DNA from 3 places in the Devosia sp. UYZn731 genome. Region 3 is predicted to be linked to each of the others. Evidence: predicted binding sites of a transcription regulator. Region 3 holds the regulator's gene; each other region holds the start of a gene.
The links. Region 3 encodes LexA, which represses DNA repair genes until DNA is damaged. Its sites were predicted from a motif close to TGTTCNNNNTGTGTTCNG; they were not measured.
Positions count from the first base shown of each region.

Region 1 (3,278 bases), on a different contig from region 3:
GGGGAAGGGACCGATCGAGACTGTAGTAACACCTCTGATCATGACACTGTTCCGGGCAGGGCCCCTGCCCCACGCAGAAACGTTGCCGCATCCATCGGGGTCTTGCCTTCGCGCTGGATCTGCACCAGCCGGACAGCGCCCGTGGCGCAGGCGATGGTCAAATCGGGCAGCAACGTGCCGGGAGCGCCTGAGCCGGCTCCCAGCGTCGAGCGCAAAGCCTTGACCCGCACCGGCTTACCCGCCAGTTCCAGCTCGAACCAGGCGCCGGGAAACGGCGACAGGCCGCGAATGTGATTGTGGACGGCCTCTGCTGACTGGTTCCAGTCGATGCGGGCCTCGACCTTCTCGATCTTCTTGGCGTAGACCGCCCCCTCGTCGGGCTGCGGCTTGAAATCCAGGCTGCCGCGATCGAGCGCTGCCAGTGCGCGGCCCATCAAGTCGGCGCCGATGCGCATCATGGCGTCATGCAGCTCGCCGGCGGTCATATCGGGGGCGATCGGGATGACTTCGCCCAGCGCAACCGGGCCGGTATCGAGGCCCTCGTCCATCTGCATGACCATGACGCCGGTCTGCGCGTCGCCGGCCATGATTGCGCGCTGGATCGGCGCGGCGCCACGCCAGCGCGGCAGGAGCGAACCGTGCAGGTTGAGGCAGCCGAGACGCGGTGCATCGAGGATAGGCTTGGGCAGCAGCAGGCCATAGGCCACGACGATCCCCAGGTCGGCATCGTGCAACGCGAACACACCCTGTTCGTCGGCACCCTTGAGCGAGCGCGGCGTGAGGACCGGAATGCCAGCGGCTTCGGCCGCCAGATGCACCGGCGACTTGCGCTCGGACTGGCCGCGGCCGGCAGGCTTTGGCGCCCGGGTATAGACCGCCACGACTTCGTGGCCGGACGAGATGATCTCGAGCAAGGTAGGGACGGAGAAATCGGGCGTACCCATGAAGACAATGCGCATAGGGGGCTCCGATCTATTCCTCTCCCCGTCGGGGAGAGGGTGCCCGAAGGGCGGGTGAGGGGGATTTCAGGGCAGACACCCTCATCCGGCGCTGCGCGCCACCTTCTCCCCGACGGGGAGAAGAAAAGTAAAGCTCTACCCCGCAGCGCGCTTGGCGGCTTTGTCGAATTTCTTGATGACGCGGTCGCGCTTCAGGCGTGACAGATAATCGATATAGAGTACGCCATCGAGGTGATCGAGTTCGTGCTGGATGCAGACTGCCAGCTTGCCCTCGGCGTCCTTGATGACCTCGTTGCCATCCAGATCGGTATATTTGACAGTGACGGCATCGGGCCGCTCGACGTCGTAATAGAGCTCGGGAATCGACAGGCACCCCTCCTCGGTGGTCTGCACCACGTCGGAGAATTTGGTGATTTCAGGGTTGATCAGCACCATCGGCTCGGGCTTCTCGCCTTCCTTGGCGAGATCCATGACGACGATGCGCTTCATCACGCCGATCTGCGGCGCGGCCAGGCCAATGCCGGGCGCATCGTACATGGTGTCGAGCATGTCCTTGGCGAGGGCCTTGATATCGTCGTCGACCGCCTCGATGGGATCGGCAACGGCGCGCAGGCGCGCATCAGGCAAAACGAGAATAGGGCGGATAGCCATGAAGGAGCGTCCAAATGGGGTGTTGCCTCTCGATATGGTATTTTCCGCCGCGCGGTCAACCGTCGCCGGCCTAAACTGGAACATTCCGCGAACAGGCGAATCGCTCTATGGATGGTCTGATGGAAACTGTGCTGTTTGCGCTCGGGGATTTCGCGGTCACGCTCGGCTATGCCATTGCGGGGGGCGTCGGGCTGATCGGGCTGTTGCTGGTCATCATGCTGATTGCGGCGATACGAGCCGGCGCAGCGCGGGCGCAGGAAGCCCAGGAGGCGCTGGATCGCTCGGCCGCCATGGAACGTCATATCGCCGGGCTGATGCAAGTGCAGTCGGAAATGACCGGGCGCGTGCAGTCGATGTCCGAGATGTTCGGCTCGCGCACGGCCGAGTTGAGCCAGATGGTCAACGACCGGCTGGATTCGACCAGCCAGCGCGTCGGGCAGGCGTTGCAGGAGACCCGCGCCAAGACCGACGAGGGGCTCAACAAGCTGCATGAGCGGCTGGCGGTGATCGACAGGGCGCAGTCGACGATGACGTCGCTCTCGAGCGAGATCGTGTCGCTGCAATCGATTCTGTCCAACAAGCAGACGCGCGGCGCCTTCGGGCAAGGGCGGATGGAGGCGATTGTCGGCGACGGCCTCGCGCCGAACGCCTATTCGTTTCAGTCGACGCTGTCGAACGGCTACCGGCCAGACTGCCTGATTATCATGCCCAATGGCGCGCCGAGCCTGGTCATCGATGCCAAGTTTCCGCTGGAAAGCTGGCAGCGGATTGCCTCGGCGGACAATCCCGAGGTGTTGCGGGCGGCACAGAGCGGCTTCAAGCAGGATATCGCCGTGCATGTGCGGGCAATCTCGGAAAAATACCTGATCCCCGGCGAGACGCAGGACACGGCGTTCATGTTCGTGCCATCGGAGTCGATCTTTGCCGATATTCACGAGCATTTCGAGGATGTGGTGCAACGCGCCAGCCGGGCGCGGGTGGTAATCGTGTCGCCGGCGCTGCTGATGCTGTCGATCCAGGTGATCCAGGCGCTGCTGCGCGATGTGCGAATGCGCGAACAGGCCCATTTGATCCAGAAAGAAGTGCGCGAGCTGCTGGCCGATGTGGGCCGGCTGGATGAGCGGGTGAAGAAGCTGCAGACCCATTTCCGCCAGGCCAATGACGATATCGGCGAAATCCTGATATCGACGGGCAAAGTGACCGGCCGCAGCAAGAGGATCGACGAGATGGATTTCGAAGAGCTGCAGCGGCTGGCCGGCGAATAAGAGCCTAGGGCGCAAAGCCCTCGGGCAATTTATCGTCGGCGGCACGCTCGGGGCGCGCGTCAAAATCGCAGCCGGCGGCACCGTAGCGGTTGGTCATGTCGCAATTCATCGCTCGGGCCATATAGCCGATATATTCGTCGGTCTCCCCGCACGGCAGATCATAGCTGGCGCCGGTCGGCTCCGTGATCTGTAAGCCGGCCCAGCGGCCGCCCATATCATCGTCCTGGCCCGGCGCCGGCGGAATATCAAGCATATGCAGGAGATAACCGCGCCCATCCCAGTTGAAGCGGACCTGCGCGTAATAGCCTTCTGGACCATCCGAATTGGAGAAATAGAACGGTCCCGAGCCAGCCAGCGGTTGGCCCGGGACCAGTGCGGCGATAATCCCGTTTTTCGCAATGAG
Region 1 covers NZ_JBEPOL010000005.1:85,567-88,844, forward strand. Annotated here, with positions in the region: gene fmt (methionyl-tRNA formyltransferase) at 39-959, opposite strand; gene def (peptide deformylase) at 1,095-1,610, opposite strand; gene ABIB57_RS13420 (DNA recombination protein RmuC) at 1,730-2,875, shown strand; gene ABIB57_RS13425 (hypothetical protein) at 2,880-3,278, opposite strand, start outside.
Region 1: ABIB57_RS13420 (DNA recombination protein RmuC) is a predicted target of LexA. The motif match lies at 1,687-1,704, and genes of this name have one in related genera.

Region 2 (3,278 bases), on a different contig from region 3:
ATGCCCTTGGCGTCGACGTCACCGTCATTGCGCGCCAGGGTAAAGCGGAAGCCTTCGAGCGTGCCGATGAGATGGCCTTCCAGCCGCACTTCGCCACGTTCATTGATCTCGGGAGATGCCATGCGTTTGTCTTTCAGGTGTCGGAGCAGCACGCTGGTGCGGCGGTCGACGAAGCGCTGGGTCAACCGCTCATGAAGAGCATCGCTCAGCCGATCTTCGATATCCCGGGTCTTTTCGCGCCAATGCAGCGGGTCCGCAAGCCAGTTTTTGCGGTTGGCCACGAAGGTCCATGTTCTTATCTGCTTGATCCGGTTGCTCAGCGTGTCGATATCGCCGCTCGAATTGTCACAAAAGCGGATTTGCTCTGCCATCCAGTCGGGGCTGACGGCCTGCTTTCGCATCAAATCCGAATAAATTCGCGTGATGATTTCGCCATGCGCCGCCGGTGAAATCCCCAGGTAATCCGGGGTCTGGCACACTTCCCACAGTAGCTTCGCCCCCGTCATGCCTCGCGCCAGCGCCCCTGCCTCGTTGCGCGCCACGAACTCCAGCGCCCGCTGGTCGGTGGCAATCGGCACCCGTGTCAGGCTGCGCTGGTCGGGGGAGCGCTCCAGCGAATTGAGAAGAGCGGGGATGGATGAAAAATCCAGCTCATTGTTGCGCCATTGCAGCACTTTGATTGGATCGAAATCATGGGTTTCGAGCGCCACGATCATTTCTTCCTCGAACCCTTCGGTCCCCGCCGTCACCCCGAACGTGCCGTTGCGCGCATGCCGCCCCGCCCGCCCGGCGATCTGCCCCAGCTCCGCCGGGGTCAGTGGACGGCTCTGGTGGCCGTCGAATTTGGTGTCGTCGGCAAAGGCGACGTGGTGGATATCGAGGTTCAGCCCCATGCCGATGGCGTCGGTCGCCACCAGAAAATCCACGTCGCCATTTTGATAAAGCTCGACCTGCGCGTTGCGCGTGCGCGGGCTCAGCGCCCCCATCACCACGGCCGCCCCGCCGCGCTCGCGCCGGATCAGTTCGGCAATCGCGTAAACCTGCCGCGCCGAGAACGCCACGATGGCCGAGCGCGCCGGCTGCCGCGAAATCTTCTTGGACCCCGCATAGGTCAATTGCGAAAACCGCGGCCGGTCGATGATTTCGACATGCGGCAGCAGCTTCTTGATCACCGGCGCCATCGTCGCGGCGCCCAGCAGCAGCGTCTCGCTCATCCCCCGCGCATGCAGGATGCGGTCGGTGAACACATGGCCGCGGTCGAAATCGATCGCCGTCTGGATTTCGTCGATCGCCACGCAATCGACCTTGATGTCGGTGGGCATCGCCTCGACCGTACACACCCAATAGCGCGGCCGCGCCGGCACGATGCGCTCCTCGCCCGTCACCAGCGCCACCGCCTGCACGCCGACGCGCTCCACCACGCGCTGATACACTTCGCGCGCCAACAGGCGCAGCGGCAGGCCGATCATCCCGGTGGGATGGGCCAGCATGCGCTCAATGGCAAAATAGGTCTTGCCGGTATTGGTGGGGCCGAGAATCGCCTTGAGCGAATGGTGCGGTGCAAAAGTCATCGTCGCCAATGTAGGGCGCGCGAGCGCCGGATAGAAGTGGTGGAGGGCGTTTTGAAAATTCAGGGTCCCACAACGGGACGTAACAAGCGACCAAAATCCATGTCCGTTTAATGACAGAACAGGCCGAGAACAAACCGAAACCGAATCGGCGTGAATCGATGAGTCTGGCTTTGTTCTAATCTAGGGCTGGTGGGTTGAGATCAACAACACCCACTAGTGTCCCGGGCCGGCGCCCGCCAACAGCGAGAAATCACCCAAACCCGTTCAGCATCGTTACCAAGCCCTTAACAAACTGCCGAATCGGCTCTGCGCAGCCTGAACATAAACAGATCGTAAACAAGCTAACCCATTATTTTTCTTGCGCATTCAGACTCCCTCTCCAGACAATGCGCCCCTCTCGGAGTTACAAATTGAGGAAGTTTGCCGTTGACCGTCTCAAGCCGGGACGCCGTCATTGAAATTAAGAGGCGCAACTCAGCTCAATGCGCCCCAACCTCTCAGTGTCACCCCCGCGCAAGCCGGGCCCATCCCGGGGTTTAGCCAAGCCGGCAAGGTCGCACTGTTGCCTACAGATCTAGCGGAACGTTCTTCCAGGATGGGCCCCGGCCTGCGCCGGAGGGACACCATGGGTAGAGCTAGGCGCCAAAGTTGGAGGATGATTGTTCAGCCCCAACCTCCCATTTCGACACACTCCCGCCCCTTAAAACCCCACCCAATTAACCCCCGTACCAAACCCGGAACGAACACGGACCGAATCGAGCGAACCGCATCAATGCGCCTTTGTTCACCCCTCTCCCTAGCGGTGCCTTCTCCCCTCACCCACTAACCACTCACCGCGCCGAGCGGACCTGACACAAACTCCCCAAATCTCATTCACTTCTCTCACCAAACGATGAATTTCGGCCATCTGCGGCCCTTTCTGAACAAGGCTTTAAAGTCCTTTCCACGCTCCCGTGTCAGGTCGTCATATATATCCCCACGCTGACCGGGCGCCTCCAATTGCAAAATTGATAATAAACCCGTTGACCGTCCCAAGCCGGGACATCTCACTTTCTCGCGGGCGCGGAACTGCCACACCACGCCGCCCATTGCTGCAGCAAGGAGAGACCCGATGCAGCAAACCACCACCGCCCCCGAGCCCCGCAAGGGGATGCCCAGCACGCAGCTCGACCAAGCCGAATTTACCAAGCGCTTCCGCTCCCAATTCACCGATCAAAGCTTTGACGCCCTCGGCGCCGAACTCGACGCCATCGCGCAGGCCGCCTGGGAAGGCTATGACGCCAGCCGCAAGTCACCCCGAACGCGCAAGGCCGGCCCCGGCTATGCCGACCCTGATTATGACCTGGCTGTCGACTGGATCGCCGCCAAAGCCGCCGTCGACAAGGCGCAGCAGGACTATGAGATCACCGACCGCCCCGCCCGCGTCCTGCTGGTCAATGGCTCGTCACGCAGCGAACACACCTGCCCCGGCGAGATGAGCAAGTCCTATCGGCTCATCCAGCTGGCCGAAGAGGTGCTGCAATCGGGCGGCATCGAGACCGAGATCCTCGATCTGTCCCGCCTCACCTCCGAATACGGCCGCAATATTCACCCCTGCAAAGCCTGCTTCTCGACCGCGGCGCCGCTCTGCCACTGGCCGTGTTCCTGCTACCCCAACTATTCCCTGGGCCAGACCCAGGACTGGATGAACGACATCTATCCCGTGTG
Region 2 covers NZ_JBEPOL010000016.1:20,962-24,239, reverse strand. Annotated here, with positions in the region: gene ABIB57_RS25280 (helicase-related protein) at 1-1,571, opposite strand, end outside; gene ABIB57_RS25275 (flavodoxin family protein) at 2,683-3,278, shown strand, end outside.
Region 2: ABIB57_RS25280 (helicase-related protein) is a predicted target of LexA. The motif match lies at 1,686-1,703, and genes of this name have one in related genera.

Region 3 (3,278 bases):
TCAACATGCGGCCGCCCAACTACCTGATCAAGAAGGGCATTACCGCCCTGGCCTGTATCGGTGACGGCCGCCAGTCCGGCACTTCGGGGTCGCCCTCGATTCTCAATGCGTCCCCCGAAGCGGCCGCTGGCGGCAATCTCGCCATCCTGCGCACCGGCGACCGGGTACGGATCGACCTCAATAAGGGCTCTGCCAATATCCTGATCGCCGACGAGGAAATCGCCAAGCGTCGCGCCGATCTAGAGTCGATGGGCGGCTATAAGTATCCCAAGCACCAGACACCATGGCAGGAAATCCAGCGCGGCATCGTCGGCCAGCTCGGCGACGGCGCCATCCTCAAGCCCGCCGAAAAGTACCAGCGCATCGCCCAGACCGAAGGCATTCCGCGCGACAACCACTAGGCTAAATCATCAAACGCAGAAGGCCCGCCAGATGATGGCGGGCCTTCTATACGCTCAGTCGCACTGGCTGCCGACAATCAGCACTTAGGGTTCCAAATACCGCCTCTCAAGCGGGCAGGGCGCTCAAATGCTCGTGGATAATCTTCCAACCTTCGGGGCGTCGAACGAAGACGCTGGTCCCCCGCCCCGAACCCTCACGGCATTCACCGGACCCCGTTGCCTGCCAATGAAAGCGGTAGAGGCAAGCGGCGGCATAATCGCCCTGAGCGATCCAGCGCACGTCTTCCAGCCAGTAGATTTCGCCGGTCAGATTGCGCCACGTGCCCTCAAAGGCAGAACGAATGGCGGACAGCCCGGCATGCGAACCATCGCCGAACCAAAACACCGCCTCCGGCGCGATCAGCGGAGCGACGTCGTCAAAGCTGTGATTGTTGATAAGCTCGGCATAGCGCGACAGCGTCTTCGCCGCCTCCACGCCGTTGCTGACTATGGCGTCCCGTACCAGTTTCAGGGCACGTACGAAGTCGGGGTGCCACTCCCGCTCTGGCGTTGCATCCAGAGTACACCAGAAAAATTCAAATCGATGCCCACCATCGTCTAATGTGTCAAACGCCCAGTGCTCCGGCAGATCCGCCGTCTCCACCAGCACAAAGTGCCAGAGCTGCCCCAGCGCAATGGCCGAACTGGAGCAGAGCACCACACCAGTCACATCCTCGACAATCCCTGCTTCCTCCGCCAGCTCGCGCAAAGCACCAGCAATAACAGACTCGCCCGCCTCTCGTGTCCCCTTGACCAGTTGAACACCGGCCAGGGGGTGCCTGAACACCAGGATCTCCCTTGCGTCCCCTACGCCTCGGAAAATGACCGGACAAACTTTCTCGACCAAGTTCTTCGCCATCAAACCCCACGCATGAGCTTTTACTCCTTGGCCGCAGTCTCCAGCGTTACCCAGCGGCCGGTGACGTCGCATTGCAGCAGCATGCTGTCATTGTTGCGAATGCCGACGATAGCGCCCGCGGACGACAACTTGCCTTCGAGCAGGCAACCCGCTACGGGCGTATCGGCCTTCGCTTCCGCCCAGCCGGTTCCGGCATTGCAGACTGCGGTGCCATTGCCCGCATTGATGCCCACACCTGCCGAAAACGTCACATTTCCCACCCAGCAGCGGGTCTCCTTGACGCTCGCTTCTTGAGCGAACGTCGCGCCGTTGCCGAGCGACAACAGGCCAAGCGCCAAAAGCAGGGTGAGCCGCATCAGTATTTCCTCAGCAACCCGACCAGGCGGCCCTGGACCTTGACGCGATCAGGTCCGAAAATGCGCGTTTCATAGGCCGGGTTGGCGGCTTCCAGCGCGATGGTATTGCCCTTGCGGCGCAGGCGCTTGAGGGTGGCTTCCTCGTCATCAACAAGAGCCACGATGATTTCGCCGGTTCCCGCTGAGTCCTGCTTGCGGATCAGGACGGTATCGCCATCGAAAATGCCGGCCTCGATCATCGAATCGCCGCGCACTTCGAGTGCGTAATGTTCGCCTGCGCCCAACATTTCGGGCGGTACAGAGATGGTGTGGGTGTGGCTTTCGATCGCCGAGATCGGCGTACCGGCCGCGATACGGCCCATAACCGGAACCGAAATGGGACGCGCGTAATCTTCAACCGAACCGCGCATCGGGGGGGACGCCACCTTGCCCAGATTGCCCTCGATCACGCTCGGCTCGAAGCGCGACTTGCGCCCGCCGAGGGACGGGTTCATCGAATCGGGCAGCTTGACCACTTCGAGTGCGCGCGCCCGATTGGGCAGGCGGCGAATGAAACCGCGCTCCTCCAACGCTGTGATCAACCGGTGAATGCCCGACTTGGATGCCAGATCGAGCGCATCCTTCATCTCGTCGAACGATGGCGGAATACCGCTCTCCTTCATCCGCTCATGGATGAACATCAGCAGCTCGTGTTGTTTGCGCGTTAGCATTGGGCCCCTCGGTCGGGAATCGGAACAAAGACTGAACGATGATACGTGTTCCAGTTATGTTCTGCAATATCCCAATGCATTGCCGGCGTAATTTCCGCCTTTGCAAGCAAACGGCGCTTCGTCGCGCGACCTATGCGGTTTTATTTCAGCCTAGAACGCGTCGATACTGATGGCCTCGACCACAGTACCGGCCGGCCGACCCGGATCATGTTCTGGTTGCACGATGAGCATGTCCGCCCGCGCCAGCGACGAGGTATGGCCGCTGTCGACCTCCGAGATCGGCATCAATGCCGTCCCACTGGGCCCATGCACGACGCGCGCGCGCATGAAATGGCGGCGCGCGGTATTGGGCGGGGTCGGGACGGCCAGCGGCAGATGCCAGAGCTGACCAGCGGATTCGGCGTGGCCCTGCCACAGCCGGAGTGCCGGCTTGATAAAAATTGTGGCGGTAACCAGCGCCGAGACGGGGTTCCCCGGCAGGCCGAAGATCAGCGTCTTACCGCGCGTGCCGAACATCAGCGGCTTGCCCGGCCGCATGTTGATGCGCCAGAAATCCAGCGTCACGCCGAGCGACAGGAGGATTTCCTGCACAATATCGTGGTCGCCGACACTGGCGCCGCCGGTGGTGACGACGATGTCAGGCTCGCTGGCGAAGATGGCTTCCAGCGTCGCCGTCAGCGCCGCCCGGTCATCGCCGACAATACCGTGGTCGGTGACGGTTTCGGAGTAGGGCGCCAGCAGGGGACTTAGGCCGTAGCTGTTGGACGAAACGATCTGGTCTGGGCCCAGCGGCGTGCCGGGCACGACCAGTTCATCGCCCGTCGCTAGAAGGGCAATTTTCGGTCGGCGGTTGACCGCGAGGGCAGGGACATTCGCTGCTGCCGCGACGGCCAGTTGCAGTGCAGCGAGGCGC
Region 3 covers NZ_JBEPOL010000002.1:174,433-177,710, forward strand. Annotated here, with positions in the region: gene ABIB57_RS05265 (IlvD/Edd family dehydratase) at 1-401, shown strand, start outside; gene ABIB57_RS05270 (nuclear transport factor 2 family protein) at 508-1,299, opposite strand; gene ABIB57_RS05275 (hypothetical protein) at 1,320-1,655, opposite strand; gene lexA (transcriptional repressor LexA) at 1,655-2,365, opposite strand; gene ABIB57_RS05285 (molybdopterin molybdotransferase MoeA) at 2,516-3,278, opposite strand, start outside.